3 regions of the Kitasatospora sp. NPDC004723 genome follow, and region 2 is predicted to be linked to each of the others. Evidence: riboswitches for the same ligand, from Rfam matches in the RefSeq annotation. Region 2 holds a riboswitch; each other region holds the start of a gene.

Region 1 (5,540 bases), on a different contig from region 2:
ACCACCGCCTCGTCGTCGTGCTCCCAGGCGTGCAGGCGCCAGCCGGGGCCGGCGCCGCCGTCCCGGGCCTCGACCAGGCCGACCAGCAGGGCCTGGCCCCACGCCTTGGCAGCGGCGCCCACCGTCATGGCGAGCGCGCGGCCGGCGGCGCGGGCGTCGTCGGGCAGCAGTTCGCCGCGCTTGTCGACCTCGTCGAGATCGCCGGCCCAGCGGGCGATCCGGACGGCGTCGACCAGCATGCGGCGGGCCAGCGGAGCGAGTTCGGCGGGGGCGGGGAAGCCCTCCGGAACGGGGACCCGGCCACGGCCGGGTGCGGGGGCGGGGCCTCGTCGGCGGGGTACGCCCGGGGCCCCCGGCCTGGCGCCGGCGGTGCGGTGGGCCGTTCCGGGGAGACGGGTCACCGTCGCACCGGTACCGATCGTCGGCGGGAGCGGGGCATCACGGTCGCGCGGATTCCGAGACGTCACGTCGAGCAGTCTTCCCCTTGTACCGGCCATCTGTCACATCCGGTTGTCCGCGGGGGGCGGACGGGGGGCGCGGGGGCTCGACAAGATCGGGCAACAGAGGCCAAACCGGCTGGCTTGATCTATGTGGCGGGTTCATGCCACACGGAACGGGTGCGCCTCGGAATCCACCCGCGAGGGGGGGCGGAAGCGCGTCAGCAGAACGGCGTGAGCCAGCGGCGGAGGGTCTCGGCGTAACGGTCCGGGTCGGTGTTCCACAGCGCGGCGTGGTCGCCGCCGGGGAAGGCCTGGAGGTTGACCACGTCCGGGCGGCGGTGGGCGAGGCGCTCGGCCGCGGCGAACGGGGCCACCGGGTCGTCGGGGCCGTGCAGCACCAGGGTGGGCACCCGCAGGTCGGCACCCTCCGCCAGGCGGGCGAAGTCGGCCAGATCCACGCCGGTGCGGCCCTCGGCCGCGAGCGCGCCGAGTTCGGCCGCCGCGCCCCGGAAGCCGGCCCGGGCGGCGTCCCGGCGGGCGGTGGCCGGCCAGTCCAGCACCGGCGAGTCCAGGACGAGGCTGCTGATCGAGGGGGCGAGGTCCGAGCGGGCCGCGGTGTGCAGGACCATCGTGGCGCCGAGCGACCAGCCGTAGAGGACGACCCGGCCCGCGCCGGCGTCCAGGGCGGTGCGCACCGCCGCCTCGACGTCCCGCCACTCGGTCTCGCCGAAGTGGCCGAGGCCGTCCGGGGAGGCGGGCGCGCCGGCGTCGCCGCGGTAGGTGACGGCGAGCACGGGCAGGCCCAGGCGTCGCAGCTCGGACAGGACGGGCAGGGTCTGCGCGCGGTCGGCGCCGGGGCCGTGCACCAGGACCACCCAAGTGCCGCGCTTGCCGTCCAGCCGCCAGGCGGGCATCGCGCCGAGCTCGCCCTCGACGGCGGTCTCGGCGAACGGCAGGCCGAGCGCCTGCCCCGGGTCGCCGAGGTGGACCCGGGGGGTGAAGCGGACCTCGGTGCCGGGGGTGAGGGTGCCGCGGTCGGCGCGCACCAGGCGGCGGGTGACGCCCTGCCCGTCGCGGTGCAGGACCTCCTCGACGACCGCGTGGCCGTCCTCGCCCCACTCGACCGCCCAGCGGCCGGGACGCTCGCTCACGGGGGTGCGGGTGAAGGTGGCCTCGCCGGCGCCGAGACCGCGGACGAGCACCGGGCCGCTGCGGGCGCGGGCCTCCTCGGCCGGGCGGACCATCCGCTCGGACGCCCGGCGGCCGATCACCAGCACGGCGGCCCCGGTGCCGACGGCGGCGGCCGCCACGGTGGCCGCGATTCCCCAACGCATACTCGCTCCCCGGTGCTCGGTGTCTGGCTCGGTGGTCGTGTCTGGCTCGGTGGTCCGGCTCGGCGTCCGGTCCGCTGTCCGGACCGCTGCCCGGACCCACCCCTCAGTCCACCCGCGCGGGCGCAGGGAAGCCAGTAGGACACGGCCGTACGGGTTGTTCCGGGAGGAAAATCACACTGGCATGACGGGGGCGCCCGAGGTGTGACCAACACCCGCCGCGACCTCGGTTGACTCCCGGTTCGGGCCCGTGATGGGATCCTTCAGCCAATACGGAGGCATGCAGAGGAAGCCGGTGCGAGTCCGGCGCGGTCCCGCCACTGTCACCGGGGAGCACGACCGGAACACGCCACGGCGGGCCGTCAGAAGCCGCTGGAAGGCCCGGGGTGTGCGTTCGACCCGGAAGCCAGGAGACTCTCGCCCCCGGTTCGTCGATCCAGGGCGCGGACCCTGAGTGAGGACACGCACGCGATGCTGCGCCCTGCCGTGCGCCCGCTGTGCCGGGCCACCGTGTTCGGCGCCGGCGCCGTCGCCGGCTTCCTGGCCGACGCCCGCTTCGGCGACCCGCGCCGCGGCCACCCGGTGGCCGGCTTCGGTTCCGCCGCCGGCCGGCTGGAACGCCGGCTCTGGCGCGACCACCGCGCCGCCGGAGCCGCCTTCACCGCCGTCGCCGTGGGCACCGTCGCGGCCGGCGCGCTCGCCGCCGACCGGCTGCTGGCCCACCGTCCGCTCGGCCGGGCCGCCCTCGCCGCCGCCGCGACCTGGACGGTGCTCGGCGGCACCTCGCTGACCCGGGAGGCCCGCACCATCGGCCGTTCGCTGGCGGCCGGCGACCTGACGGCGGCCCGGGAGCGGCTGCCGCACCTGTGCGGGCGCGACCCGAGCGCGCTGGACGGGCCGCAGCTGGCCCGCGCGGTCGTCGAGTCGGTGGCCGAGAACACCGCCGACGCCGTGGTCAACGCCCTGGTCTGGGGCGGTCTCGCGGGCACCCCGGGCCTGCTGGCGTTCCGCGCGGTGAACACCCTGGACGCGATGGTCGGTCACCGCTCGCCCCGCTACGCCCGGTTCGGCTGGGCCTCGGCACGGCTGGACGACGTGGCCGGCTGGCCCGGCGCGCGGCTGACCGCGCTGCTGGCGGTGGCCGCCGCCCCCGAACCGCGCACCGCCTGGCGGGTCTGGCGGCGCGACGGCTCGGCGCACCCCAGCCCGAACGCCGGCCAGGCCGAGTCGGCCTTCGCCGGCGCGGTGGGCGTACGCCTCGGCGGCACGCTCCGGTACGGCGAGAGGGTCGAGCACCGTCCCGTGCTGGGCCGGGAGCTGCGCCCCGTCGGGGTGGACGACATCGAGCGGGCCTGCGTGCTCTCCCGACGGGTGGGCGCGCTGGCCCTGGGTACGACGGTCGCCGGGCACGTGCTGCTCCGGGCGGCCCTGGACGGGATGCGGAGGGGCAGGGCATGAGCAAGGCACTGCTGGTCGCCGGGACGACCTCGGACGCCGGCAAGAGCGTGGTCACCGCGGGCATCTGCCGCTGGCTGGCCCGGCAGGGAGTCGCGGTCGCGCCGTTCAAGGCGCAGAACATGTCGCTGAACTCCTTCGTCACCGCGGACGGCGCCGAGATCGGCCGCGCCCAGGCGATGCAGGCCCAGGCGGCCCGGGTCGAGCCGGAGGCGGCGATGAACCCGGTGCTGCTCAAGCCCGGCGCCGACGGCCGCAGCCAGGTGGTCCTGCTGGGCCGTCCGGTCGCCGAGGTCGGCGCGCTGGACTACCGCGAGCGCAAGCCGGTGCTGCTGGAACGCGCCCTGGAGTGCCTGGCGGACCTGCGCGCCCGCTTCGACGTGGTGGTCTGCGAGGGCGCGGGCTCGCCCGCCGAGATCAACCTGCGCGACCGCGACATCGCCAACATGGGCCTGGCCACCGCCGCCGGGCTGCCGGTCGTCGTGGTCGGCGACATCGACCGCGGCGGCGTGTTCGCCGCGATGTACGGGACGCTGGCGCTGCTGTCGGCGGAGGACCAGCGGCACGTGGCGGGCTGGTTCGTCAACAAGTTCCGCGGCGACGCGCGGCTGCTCGCCCCCGGGCTGGAGATGCTGCGCGAGCTGACCGGCCGTCCGGTGCTCGGCACCCTGCCGATGCTGCCGGACCTGTGGCTGGACGCCGAGGACTCGCTCGACCTGTCCACCGTCGTCGACCGGACCGCCGCGCGCGGCCCGCTCGGCGCGGACGTGCTGCGGGTGGCCGTGCTGCGCTTCCCCCGGCTGTCCAACTTCACCGACCTGGACGCGCTCGCCCAGGAGCCCGGCGTACTGGTCCGCTGGGCCACCCGGCCGGAGGAGCTGGCCGACGCCGACCTCGTCGTGCTGCCCGGCACCCGGTCCACCGTCGCCGACCTCGGCTGGCTGCGCGAGCGCGGCCTCGAACCGGTGCTCAAGGCGCGGGCGGCGGCCGGGCGGCCGCTGCTCGGCGTCTGCGGCGGCTACCAGATGCTGGCGCGCTCGATCGTGGACGAGGTCGAGTCGAAGGCGGGCGCGGTGGACGGCCTCGGGCTGCTGCCGACGCGGGTGCGGTTCGGCGCGGAGAAGGTGCTCGGCCGGCCGGTCGGCGAGGCGTACGGGGAGCGGGTCGAGGGCTACGAGATCCATCACGGCGTCGTCGCGGTGGACGGCGGGGAGCCGTTCATCTCCGATGGCCACGGACACGGCCTGGACGGCTGCCGGGTGGGCCAGGTGTGGGGAACCACCTGGCACGGCGCGCTGGAGAACGACGGCTTCCGGCGGGCGCTGCTGCGCGACGTCGCGCAGGCCGCCGGCCGGGCCTTCGTCCCCGCGCCGGACACCTCGTTCGCCGACGCGCGGGAGGCCCGGCTGGACCGGCTGGGCGAGCTGATCGAGGAGCACGCGGACACCGACGCGTTGTGGAAGCTGATCGAGGGCGGGGTGCCGGCGGCCGGATCGCTGCCGTTCCTTCCGCCCGGGGCCCCTGGGGAGACTGCATGAGTGACGTCCGTTACCCGTTCACCGCGATCGTCGGCATGGCCGACCTGCGGCTCGGCCTGCTGCTGAACGCCGTCTCCCCGGCGGTCGGCGGGGTGCTGGTGCGCGGTGAGAAGGGCACCGCCAAGTCGACCATGGTGCGCGCGCTGGCCGGGCTGCTGCCGTCCATCGCGACCGTCGACGGCTGCCGCTTCGCCTGCGACCCGGCGGCGCCGGACCCGCAGTGCCCGGACGGCGCGCACGCCGGCGCCCCGGTCTCCGAGCGCCCCGCCCGGCTGGTCGAGCTGCCGGTCGGCGTCTCCGAGGACCGCATCGTCGGCTCGCTGGACCTGGAGCGGGCGCTCGCCGAGGGCGTCAAGGCCTACGAGCCGGGCCTGCTCGCCCAGGCGCACCGCGGCGTGCTCTACATCGACGAGGTGAACCTGCTCCAGGACCACGTGGTGGACCTGCTGCTGGACGCCGCCGCGATGGGCCGCTCCTACGTCGAGCGCGAGGGCGTCTCGGTGCGGCACGCGGCGCGCTTCCTGCTGGTCGGCACGATGAACCCGGAGGAGGGCGAGCTGCGGCCGCAGCTGCTCGACCGGTTCGGCCTGACGGTGGAGATCGCCGCGACCCGCGATCCGGCGGAGCGCGCCGAGGTGGTGCGCCGCCGGCTCGGCTACGACGCCGACCCGGCCGCCTTCGCCGCCCGCTTCGCCGCGGACGAGCGCGCGCTGGCGGACCGGATCACCGCCGCGCGCGAGCTGCTGGCGCAGGTGGAGCTGACCGACACGGCGCTG
Region 2 (5,540 bases):
GGCGGCGCGGTGGATGGCGACGATGTCGCCCCCGGCGCAGAACGCCCGCTCGCCCGCACCGGTGATGACGACGGTGGCGACCCGGTCGTCGTGCTCCCACGCGTCCAGGGCGGCGGCGATCCGTCGCACCATGGCGTGGGTGAGGGCGTTGAGGGCTGACGGGCGGTTGAGGACGATCAGCCCGGCCCGCCCCTCGCGCCGGACCAGAACCTCGTCGGTGGTGCTGTCGCTCATCACGCGGCTCCGGTCAGGCCGCGGGCGACGATGACGCGCATGATCTCGTTGGTCCCTTCCAGGATCTGGTGCACCCGCAGGTCGCGGACGATCTTCTCGATGCCGTACTCCGCCAGGTAGCCGTAGCCGCCGTGGAGTTGGAGCGCCTGGTTGGCGACCTCGAAGCCGGTGTCGGTGGCGTGGCGCTTGGCCATCGCGCACAGCTGCGGCGCCCGGGCGTCCCCGCGGTCCAGGGCATCGGCGGCCCGCCGGACCAGGGCCCGGGCGGCCTCCAGTTCGGTGGCCATGTCGGCCAGCCGGAACTGGAGCGCCTGGGCATGGAGCAGTCGGGTGCCGAACGCCTCCCGCTCGGCGAGGAAGGCCACGGTCCGCTCCAGCGCGCTCTGGGCCCCGCCGAGCGAGCAGGCGGCGATGCCGAGCCGGCCGCCGTTGAGCCCGCTCATCGCGATCCGGAAGCCCTCCCCCTCCGCGCCGAGCAGCCGGTCGGCGGGCAGCCGCACCCCGTCCAGCAGCACCTGCCGGGTCGGCTGGGCGTTCCAGCCCATCTTCCGCTCGTTGCCGCCGAACGACAGCCCGGGGTCCTCCCGGTCCACCAGGAACGCCGAGATGCCCTGCGGTCCCGGGCCGCCGGTGCGGGCCATGACCAGGTAGACCTGGGAGGTTCCCGCGCCGGAGATGAACTGCTTGACGCCGTCCAGCACCCAGTTGTCGCCCTCGCGCACCGCGCGGGTGCTGAGCGCCGCCGCGTCGGATCCGGCATCCGGCTCGGTCAGGCAGTAGCTGGCCAGGTGCTCGGCCGAGCAGAGCGGGGGCAGCCGGCGCGAGCGCTGCCCGTCGGTGCCGTAGCGGTCGACCATCCAGACGACCATGTTGTGGATCGACAGGTAGGCCGCGATCGAGGGGCAGCCCGTGGCCAGCGCCTCGAAGGCCACCACCCCGTCCAGGCGGGTGAGTTCGGAACCCCCGGTGTCCTCGCGAGCGTAGACGCCGCCCAGACCGAGGTCCGCGGCCTTGCGCAGCACGTCCACCGGGAAGTGCTTGGCCTGGTCCCACTCCACCGCGTGCGGGGCGAGGTGCTCGTCGGCGAAGGCCCGGACGGCCCGGGCGACGGCTCGCTGTTCGTCGGTGAGATCGTGCACGGCGCTCAGCCCATCGTCGGGATGGTGAAGCTGGCGCCCTCCTTGACCCCGGAGGGCCAGCGCGAGGTCACCGTGCGGGTGCGGGTGTAGAAGCGGATCGAGTCCGGGCCGTGCTGGTTGAGGTCGCCGAACCCGGAGCGCTTCCAGCCGCCGAAGGTGTGGTAGGCGACCGGCACCGGGATGGGGACGTTGACGCCGACCATGCCGGTGTTCACCCGGCGGGTGAAGTCGCGCGCGGTGTCGCCGTCCCGGGTGAAGATGGCCACGCCGTTGCCGAACTCGTGCTCGCTGGGCAGGCGCAGCGCCTCCTCGTAGTCGGCGGCCCGGACGACCGTGAGCACGGGCCCGAAGATCTCCTCCCGGTAGATCCGCATGCCCGGTGTGACCCGGTCGAAGAGCGAGGCGCCGAGGAAGTAGCCGTCCTCGTGGCCCTCCAGCCGGAAGTCCCGTCCGTCGACGACGAGTTCGGCACCTTCCTGGACGCCGGCCTCCAGATAGCCGCGGACCCGATCCAGGGCATCGCGCCCGACCAGCGGTCCGAAGTCCGCCGCCGGGTCGTCGGATCGGCCGACCTTGAGCGCGCCGATCCGCTCCACCAGCTTGGCCACCAGCGCGTCGGCGGTCTCCTCCCCCACCGGCACCGCCACCGAGATGGCCATGCACCGCTCGCCCGCCGACCCGTAGCCGGCGCCGATCAGGGCGTCCGCGGCCTGGTCGAGGTCGGCGTCCGGCATGACGATCATGTGGTTCTTGGCGCCGCCGAAGCACTGCGCGCGCTTGCCGTGCGCGGCGGCCGTCGCGTAGACGTACTGCGCGACCGGGGTGGAGCCGACGAAACCGACCGCCTGGACGCGCGGGTCCTCCAGCAGGGTGTCCACGGCCTCCTTGTCACCGTTGACCACGTTGAGCACGCCCGGCGGCAGTCCCGCCTCCAGGAACAGCTCGGCGAGCCGCAGCGGCACCGAGGGGTCGCGCTCGGAGGGCTTGAGGACGAAGGCGTTGCCGCAGGCCAGCGCGGGCGCGGCCTTCCAGAGCGGGATCATCGCCGGGAAGTTGAACGGGGTGATGCCGGCAACGACGCCGAGCGGCTGGCGCATCGAGTACACGTCGATGCCGGTCCCGGCGTTGTCGGTGAACTCGCCCTTCAGCAGGTGCGGGATCCCGGCGGCGAACTCCACGACCTCCAGGCCGCGTTGGAGGTCGCCGTGGGCGTCGGCGACGGTCTTGCCGTGCTCTGCGGAGAGCAGCCGGGCGAGTTCGTCCTTCTCCCGCTCGACCAGCTGGAGGAAGCGCAGCAGCACCCGGGCGCGGCGCTGCGGGTTCCAGGCCGCCCAGGCGGGCTGGGCCTGCGCCGCGTCGGCGATCACGGCCTCGGCCTCGGCGCGGGACGCCAGCGGAACCCGGGCCTGGACGCGCCCGGTGTTGGGGTCGTACACGTCGCCGAAGCGACCGGAGGTGCCGGCGAGGGGCTTGCCGGCGAAGAAGTGGGTCAGTTCACGGACCATCACGAACCTGCTCTCGTCAGGGCGTCAGGAGGATCCGAGGGAGGGGCGCACGGCGGACGCCCGCACGGCGCCCGGGCGGGCGGGGGCGTGAGGGGCTGCCGGGCGCGGCGGGCCGTCAGGGTGACGGGCGTGCCGCAGCCGTCGCAGGATCACCAGGGTCGGGAAGAGCGCAGACCGGTGCCATGCGTGTTTGCTCCATCCTCGTGGACAACACGGAACACCCGCAGTCGGTATCCTGACTCCCGGATCAGTGCACGTCACCCGGCCTTCCCGGCTGGCTGCCAGTGGCTGGTACTGCGGCGACGCACTCCCCGGTCACAGTGGCGGGACCGTGCCGGAGTCACACCGGCTTCCCTGCACTGCGGGCCTTGTCCACGACCATATAGTTGGACGTCCTAGTAAGTCCAGAGCGCCACTCGCCCGTGAAACGCCCGACCCCTCCGCCGCCCGGCGCGCGGAGCAGGCACCCCCAAGTGACCGGTGCGCGTGCGCAGACCCCGGCGACCTGCCCCACCTCTGGCACCGAACCCACCGAGCGGTGCAGCGGCCCCGCAACGCGACCGCGCACGACGTTGTCCGGCAGGACGAGGGCGAGCACGGCCATCACCACGGCGTAGCCGAGGCCGGCCGCGACGACGGCGTTCCAGGTGCCTCAGACGCGGAGCCAGGCGCTTGCCGAGGATCACCGCGGCGACGCCGATCAGCACGCTGAGCGCGATCATCAGGAAGAACAGCGCGGTGCGCTTCCCGATGGTGTCCGGGTTGCCGACCGCCGGCGGCATCGCCGGGTACTTGAGGAACGGTTTCGACGGCTCCTGGGTCGCGCACCCCGGCCGGTCGTCCTGAGGCTCCTGCGGACGGCTCATCGCCCGCCCCGCTCACCGGCCGACGTGCAGGACGTTCTCGCGGCAGCACTCGGGGCTCGGCCCCTGATGGGGTACGGCAGGTCCACGGTCCCGCCGCCGGCGGTCGCGCTCAGCCCCGTCGAGCACGGCTCGGTGCACGGCACGGGCCAGCCGGGAACCCCACACGGAGCGCGGGCCGCCGAACGGGTCGGCCGCCGCGGGCGTGTCCGGTGTGCGGACGGCCACGCACACCGCGTCGGACGGCGTCCCGGAACAGTCGTACCCGGCCTCCAAAAGGGCTTGCACCTTGGCCTCGGTGGCCGTCGCGAGCAGGTTGACCAGACCGCCGTCGGTCACTGGGGCCGGCACCACCGCGAGGATGTTGATCGTTCCGGGAACGAACGCGCCCGGCGCGAACAGGACGGGCACCGACGCGGCGGGGTCAGCGGCCCACGTCGGGACCCCGATGCCGGTCGTCACCAGGGCAACGACGCCACCGTCCTCGCTCCACGTGCAGTCGTCGACCTCGGCGGCGGTCATCAGGCCGACGCCCGGCCCGCTCAGGCCTTCGGCCGCCGCGAGCTCCGCCAGGTGCCGATCGGGGTCCATGCGGGAGTAGCCGGACCTGACCTGGGCGTTCAGCACCCAAGCGCGCTCGCCGAGTCCCCCGCCCAGGACGGCACTGCTGACCATCCGCCACCCCGGGCCGGCCTCCCACACCAACTGGTGGCGGCACGAGCCGTCCTCCGTCCGGGCGCGCCGCAGGACGACGGGTGGCCGCTGCTCCGGCACGAAGCTGTCCGTGGTACTCACCTCTCGGCAATCGGGATCCGCCCAGCCCTCCCCCGGCTCTCGGGCGCGCGGTGGCTGCCGGCCGGGGCAGCCGGGGCGGCCGGGGATTCCAGCGGCCCGCAGCATCCGCAGCCGTTCCTCCCCCGCCCGTATCCGCGAACGTATCACTGCCTCCGGTTCGCCGAATTCGCCGGAACCCACCCGCTCCCTACGAGGAATCCGCAGGTGGCGCGGCCCGCGGGGCGGTGTCCGGTCGCGGCCGATGCCGGCGGCCGCCGGGTCCGGGATCCGGCAGAATCGCGGTCATGCGGCAGATCATCGTCATCGGCATCGGTGCGGGCGACCCGGACCACCTCACCCTGCAGGCGGTCAAGGCCTTCGCCCGCACCGACGTCTTCCTCCTCCTCGACAAGAACGAGCAGCGCCAGGACCTCATGCGCCTGCGGCGGCGGATGATCGAGGAGCACGCCCGACCCGGTCATCGCGTGGTCGAGGTACCGGACGCCGAGCGCGACCGGAGCACCCCGGCGTACACCGAGGCCGTCGAGGACTGGCGCCGGCGTCGGGCCGAGCTGGTCGGTCGGCTCGTCGCCGAGGAACTCGGCCCGGACGGCACGGGCGCGCTCCTGGTCTGGGGCGACCCGAGCCTGTACGACAGCGTGACCGCCGTCCTCGACGAGGTCCTGACCGCCGACCCGGGCGCGTTCCGCTACGAGGTCGTGCCCGGGATCAGCAGCGTCTCGGTGCTCGCCGCACAGCACCGCACCACCCTCACCCGGGTGGGCCACCCGCTGCGGATCACCACGGGCCGCCGCCTGGCCGAGGACGGCTTCGGCCCTGGGAGCGAGGACACCGTGGTGATGCTCGACGGCCAGGCCGCCTTCGACCGGATCGACCCCGAGGGCGTGCACATCCACTACGGCGCCTACCTCGGCGCCCCGGACGAGATCCTGGTCTCTGGTCCGCTCGACGAGACCGCCGCGGAGATCACCCGCCGGCGCCGGGCAGCCCGCGAGCGCAAGGGC
Region 3 (5,540 bases), on a different contig from region 2:
GGGCCGCGGTGACCAGGCTCTCCAGGGAGGCGCGGGCCTCGGTCCAGCCGCGGGTCTTCAGGCCGCAGTCGGGGTTGACCCAGAGCCGTTCGGCGGGGATCGCCGCCAGCCCGGCGCGCAGCAGCCGCTCGGCCTCCTCCGTGCTCGGCACGCGCGGGGAGTGGATGTCCCAGACGCCGGGGCCGACCTCGCGCGGGTAGCCGGCGGCGGCCAGTTCGCCGGCCACCTCCATGTGGGAGCGGGTGGCCTCCAGGGAGATGACGTCGGCGTCGAGGTCGTCGATCGCGGTCATGATCGCGCCGAACTCGGCGTAGCACATGTGGGTGTGGATCTGGGTGTCGGCGCGCACGCCCGAGGTGGCGAGCCGGAAGGCCTCGGTGGCCCACTCCAGGTAGGCCGGGCGGTCGGCGGTGCGCAGCGGCAGGGTCTCGCGCAGCGCGGGTTCGTCGACCTGGACGACGGCGGCGCCGGCGGCCTCCAGGTCGGTCACCTCGTCGCGCAGGGCCAGCGCCACCTGGCGGGCGGTGTCGGCGAGCGGCTGGTCGTCGCGGACGAAGGACCAGGCGAGCATGGTGACCGGGCCGGTGAGCATGCCCTTGACCGGGCGGTCGGTGAGGTCCTGGGCGTAGCGGTACCAGTCGACGGTCATCGGGTGCGGGCGGGAGATGTCGCCGGCGAGGACCGGGGGCCGCACGTAGCGGGTGCCGTAGGACTGCACCCAGCCGTGCCGGGTGGCGAGGTAGCCGGTGAGCTGTTCGGCGAAGTACTGGACCATGTCGTTGCGTTCGGGCTCGCCGTGCACGAGGACGTCCAGGCCCGCCTTCTCCTGGTAGGCGATCACCTCGCGGACCTCGGCCTCGATGCGCTCGCGGTAGGCGGCGGCCTCGATCCGCCCGGCGGTGAGGTCGGCGCGGGCGGCCCGCAGCTCGGCGGTCTGCGGGAAGGAGCCGATGGTGGTGGTCGGCAGCAGCGGCAGGCCGAGGCGGGCGTGCTGGGCCTCGGCGCGCCGCGGGTAGGCCTGGGTGCGGCGGGCGTCGGCCCCGGTGACGGCGGCGGTGCGGGCGCGCACGGCGGGGTCGCGGGTGATCGGTGAGGTGGCGCGGGAGGCCAGGTCGGCGCGGTTGGCCGCGAGTTCGGCGGTGATCGCGCCGGTGCCCTCGCGCAGGCCGCGGGCGAGCAGGGCGACCTCCTCGGCCTTCTGCCGGGCGAAGGCGAGCCAGCGGGCGATCTGCGGGTCGAGGTCGCGCTCGGCGGTCGCGTCGATCGGCACGTGCAGCAGGGAGCAGGACGGCGCCACGTCCACGTGGCCGGCCAGGCCGAGCAGGGTGGCCAGGGTGGCCAGCGACCGCTCCAGGTCGTTGATCCAGATGTTGCGGCCGTCGACGACACCGGCGACCAGGCGCTTGCCGGGCAGTCCGCCGACGGCCGCGAGCTCGTGCAGGTTGGCGGCGGCCGGTCCGGTGAAGTCCAGGGCCAGGCCCTCGACGGGGGCCTTGGCGAGCACCGGCAGGGCCTCGCCCAGGCGGTCGAAGTAGCTCGCGACCAGCAGCTTGGGCCGGTCGGTGAGGGCGCCGAGGTCGCGGTAGGCCCGGGCGGCGGCGTTCAGCTCGGCCGGGGTGCGGTCCTGGACGAGCGCCGGCTCGTCGAGCTGGACCCACTCGGCGCCGGCCGCGAACAGGTCCGCCAGCAGCTCGGCGTAGACCGGGAGCAGCCGGTCCAGCAGGGTGAGCGGCTGGAAGTCCCCGGCCACGCCGGGGGCGGGCTTGGCCAGCAGCAGGTAGCTGACCGGGCCGACCAGCACCGGGCGGGCCCGGTGGCCGGCCGCCAGGGCCTCGGCCAGTTCGGCGACCGGCTTGCCGGAGTTCGCGGTGAAGGCGGTGCCGGGGCCGAGTTCGGGCACCAGGTAGTGGTAGTTGGTGTCGAACCACTTGGTCATCTCCAGCGGCGCGGCCTCCTGGGTGCCGCGCGCCATGGCGAAGTAGCCGTCGAGCGGGTCGGCCTCGACGGCGGCCCGGTGGCGGGCGGGGATCGCGCCGACGGCGACGGTGGTGTCGAGCACGTGGTCGTAGAGCGAGAAGTCGCCGGTGGGGACCTCGTGGACGCCGGCCTCGGCGAGCCTGCGCCAGCTCTCCCGGCGCAGTCCGGCGGCGGCGGTGTGGAGGGCGTCGGCGGTGACCGTGCCCTTCCAGTAGCCCTCGATCGCCTTCTTGAGTTCCCGGTTACGGCCCTGCCTGGGGTAGCCGTGGACGGTGGCCGTGGTCGCCGCGGCCGCGGACTTCGTGGTCAAGGGACTCTCCTTCGCGAGCCTGTCTCCTGGACCCGGCGACGACACGGGGGCACGAAGGGGTGACGGACCGGACGGGCACCCGCGCCTGCGCACGGCTCCGCCTGGTCTGCACGCCGACCCGCCCACGAGGTCACCGGGATGGCCGCGCGCGATCGGTCGCGCACGGGCAGCGGGCAGGTCTTCGGACTCGCGGGCACGCCCGCCCTCGTCGAGGGCGGACACCTACTGGCCGTCGCTTCCCAGACCCGTCCCGGGTCCAGTGCGTATGACGGCGTTCGTTCCCACTCACCGCTGCGGGGCAGTCCCGGACTGGCCAGTCGAAAGGCGTCACCGGGTTCCCTCTTACGACGTCCTGTCTGGCGGACAGGACGAACCAGCTGCCCGGCCAGCCTAGAGGCTGGGTGGCCGCCCCGTCACCCGGATATCCCCGAACGTCCGTCCAGCGGTACCGTCGCGCCCCTGTGCTACGTCAAGCACGTTGTCGTAGCCTGCCGGGATGAGCGAACGCGTAGTGCCCGAACCCCAGCGGCGGCGCCGACGGCCCACCAAGCAGGGGGTGGTGCTCTCCCACGAGCTGATCGTCGGCACGGCCCTGCGGCTGATCGGGCAGCACGGAGCGGAGGCGCTGACCGTACGCCGGCTCGGCACCGCGCTGGGGGCCGATCCCAGCGCCGTCTACCGCTACTTCCACAGCGCGGACGACCTGCTGCTCGCCGTCGCGGACGAGCTGATCGGCCGCGCCCAGGAGGGCTGGCGGGCCACCGGGGACTGGCGGGCGGACCTGCGGGCGATCGGTCTGCGCATCCACGCCAGCTACCAGGCCCACCCGCAGGCCGCCCTGCTCGCCGCCCACCGCACCACCGGGCGCACCCACGAGATCGCCGCCGTCGAGGCGATCCTCGGCGTGCTGCGCACCGCGGGATTCCCCGACCCGGAGGCCGTGCGGATCTACCACGCGTTCGTCGACCAGAGCCTCGGCTTCGCCGCGCTGGACGCCGCCGCGCTCGCCCTGCCCGCCGCCGCGCAGACGGCGGACCTGAGGGTCTGGCAGGCCTCGTACGCGCGGGTCGACCCCGCGGCCAACCCGCACATCGCCGCCACCGCGCACCTGCTCGCCGCCGACATGCGGCGCAGCGGCTACCCGTTCGCACTGGACCTGCTGCTGGACGCCGTCGAGGCCCGGCTGGCGGCGCGCTGAGCGCGACCGCCGGCCGGGCGGGCGGGGGATACGGACGGCTGACGCTCGGGCGCCGGGCGGCCGGGCCGGGTCAGTCGGCCGCGTGGACCAACTCGCCGCCGACGTAGGTCCGCAGGACCCGGGCCCCGGCGATCCCGTCGGCCGGGCCGGTGAGGATGTCGCGGTCCAGCACGACCAGGTCGGCCCACCGGCCCGGGGCGAGCACCCCCGCGTCGTCGACGCCGTTCACATGCGCGGAGCCGGCCGTGTAGGCGGCGATCGCGGAGGCGAGGTCGAGCCGCTGCTCGGGCAGGAACACCCGGTCGTCGGTGGCGTCCGGCTCCCTCCGGTTGACGGCCACGTGCAGTCCGGCCAGCGGGTCCGGGCTGCTCACCGGCCAGTCGCTGCCCGCCGCCAGGGTGGCGCCCGCCCGCTGGAGCGCGCCGAACGGGTACTGCCACGCGGCGCGCTCCGGGCCGAGGAAGGGGATGGTCAGCTCGTCCATCTGCGGCTCGTGCGCCGCCCACAGCGGCTGGATGTTGGCGACGGCGCCGAGCCGGGCGAAACGCGGCACGTCGTCCGGGTGGACCACCTGGAGGTGCGCCAGGTGGTGCCGGGTGCCGCGCCGGCCGTTGGCGGTGCGGGCGGCCTCGACCGCGTCCAGCGCCTCGCGCACCGCCCGGTCGCCCAGCGCGTGGAAGTGCACCTGGAAGTCCAGTGCGTCCAGGTCGGTGACGTACCCGCGCAGGGCGAGCGGATCGACGAAGCTGAGGCCGGAGTTGGCGGTCGCGCAGCCGCAGCCGTCGAGGTAGGGGCTGGTCATGGCGGCGGTGAAGTTCTCCGCGATGCCGTCCTGCATGATCTTCACCGAGCCGGCCCGGAACCGTCCGTGCGCCAACGCGGCGCGCCGCTCGACGAGTTCGGGGATCTGCTCGGCGCCCCGGTCGCGGTCCCACCAGAGCGCTCCGGTCACCCGGGCGGTCAGCGCGCCCGAGCGCGCGGCGGCCAGGTAGGCGTCGGACGGGTCGGGCTGGCCGTTGAACTCCCCGAGCAGGGCGTCCTGCCAGCCGGTGACGCCGAGCGAGTGCAGCAGCCGCTGCGCGCGCAGCAGCCCGTCCAGCCGGTCGGCGGCGGTGGCCGGCGGCAGCAGCCGGGCCACCAGGGCGGTGGCGCCTTCCTGGAGGGTGCCGCTCGGGGTGCCGTCGGGCTCCCGCTCGATCCGTCCGTCGGCCGGGTCGGGGGTGTCGCGGTCCAGGCCGGCCAGCTCCAGGGCCCGGGTGTTGGCCCAGGCGCCGTGGTGGTCGCGGTTGGTCAGGTAGACCGGGCGGTCCGCGACGACGCTGTCGAGCAGTTGGCGGGACGGCAGGCCGCCGTCGAAGCTCTCCATCGACCAGCCGCTGCCGGTGATCCACTCCTGCTCGGGGTGGGCCTCGGCGTAGTCGCGGATCCGCGTCAGGTAGTCGGTGACGCCGACCGTGCCGGTGAGGTCGCAGGCGGCCAGCTCGGCGCCGCCGAAGACCGCGTGGACGTGCGCGTCCTGGAAGCCGGGAAGCAGCAGCTTTCCGGCGAGGTCGACGACTTCGGTCCCGGGACCGATCAGCTCGCGGACCTCATCGTGGCCCACGGCGGTGATCCGTCCACCGGTCACGGCCAGGCTGGTCGCCCGGGTCCGGGCGGCGTCGCCGGTGTGCACGGGGCCGCGGGTGAAGACCAGATCGGCCTTGGTCATGGGTGGTGCTCCGTTCTCGGGTGGTACGGGGTCGTGCGGGGTCGTGCGCGGTGGTACGGAGTCCTGCGGGGTGGTGCGAGGCGGTTCAGGTGGTACGAGGTCAGCGGGTGCCGCCGAGGAAGTACGGCGAGCGCCGCCGCCAGCGGGCCCAGGCCGCCGCGGGCAGGCCGCTGACGATCATCAGTACCACCACCGAGAGCTCGAACCAGCCGTTGTCGGCGGAGAGTTCGAAATGGTCGGTGGAGTCGTAGAAGGTCCAGGCCAGATAGCCGCCGACGACGAGCAGCGTCGCCGCGCCGAGCAGCGGGCCGACGACCGCCCGCAGGCCCTCCAGCAGGTCGGTGCGC

Evidence for each region. A riboswitch is a leader RNA that binds a small molecule or an ion and turns the genes downstream of it on or off. The one in region 2 is predicted to bind cobalamin.
Region 1: it holds a riboswitch for cobalamin, as region 2 does, so the genes downstream of both, ABZW10_RS33320 (cobalamin biosynthesis protein) here and ABZW10_RS04025 (CoA-acylating methylmalonate-semialdehyde dehydrogenase) in region 2, are expected to answer to the same signal.
Region 3: it holds a riboswitch for cobalamin, as region 2 does, so the genes downstream of both, metE (5-methyltetrahydropteroyltriglutamate--homocysteine S-methyltransferase) here and ABZW10_RS04025 (CoA-acylating methylmalonate-semialdehyde dehydrogenase) in region 2, are expected to answer to the same signal.

The regions. Positions count from the first base shown of each region.
Region 1 covers NZ_JBEXJT010000053.1:33,893-39,432, forward strand. The annotation lists gene ABZW10_RS33310 (hypothetical protein) at 1-239, opposite strand, end outside; gene ABZW10_RS33315 (alpha/beta fold hydrolase) at 659-1,774, opposite strand; cobalamin riboswitch at 1,997-2,209, shown strand; gene ABZW10_RS33320 (cobalamin biosynthesis protein) at 2,243-3,229, shown strand; gene ABZW10_RS33325 (cobyric acid synthase) at 3,226-4,764, shown strand; gene ABZW10_RS33330 (putative cobaltochelatase) at 4,761-5,540, shown strand, end outside.
Region 2 covers NZ_JBEXJT010000002.1:214,708-220,247, reverse strand. The annotation lists gene ABZW10_RS04035 (enoyl-CoA hydratase/isomerase family protein) at 1-234, opposite strand, end outside; gene ABZW10_RS04030 (acyl-CoA dehydrogenase family protein) at 234-1,382, opposite strand; gene ABZW10_RS04025 (CoA-acylating methylmalonate-semialdehyde dehydrogenase) at 1,379-2,878, opposite strand; cobalamin riboswitch at 3,086-3,257, opposite strand; partial or broken gene ABZW10_RS04020 (CbtA family protein) at 3,456-3,681, opposite strand; gene ABZW10_RS04015 (adenosylcobinamide amidohydrolase) at 3,757-4,536, opposite strand; gene cobF (precorrin-6A synthase (deacetylating)) at 4,821-5,540, shown strand, end outside.
Region 3 covers NZ_JBEXJT010000019.1:54,331-59,870, forward strand. The annotation lists gene metE (5-methyltetrahydropteroyltriglutamate--homocysteine S-methyltransferase) at 1-2,287, opposite strand, end outside; cobalamin riboswitch at 2,442-2,680, opposite strand; gene ABZW10_RS19955 (TetR/AcrR family transcriptional regulator) at 2,784-3,485, shown strand; gene ABZW10_RS19960 (amidohydrolase) at 3,556-5,193, opposite strand; gene ABZW10_RS19965 (APC family permease) at 5,294-5,540, opposite strand, start outside.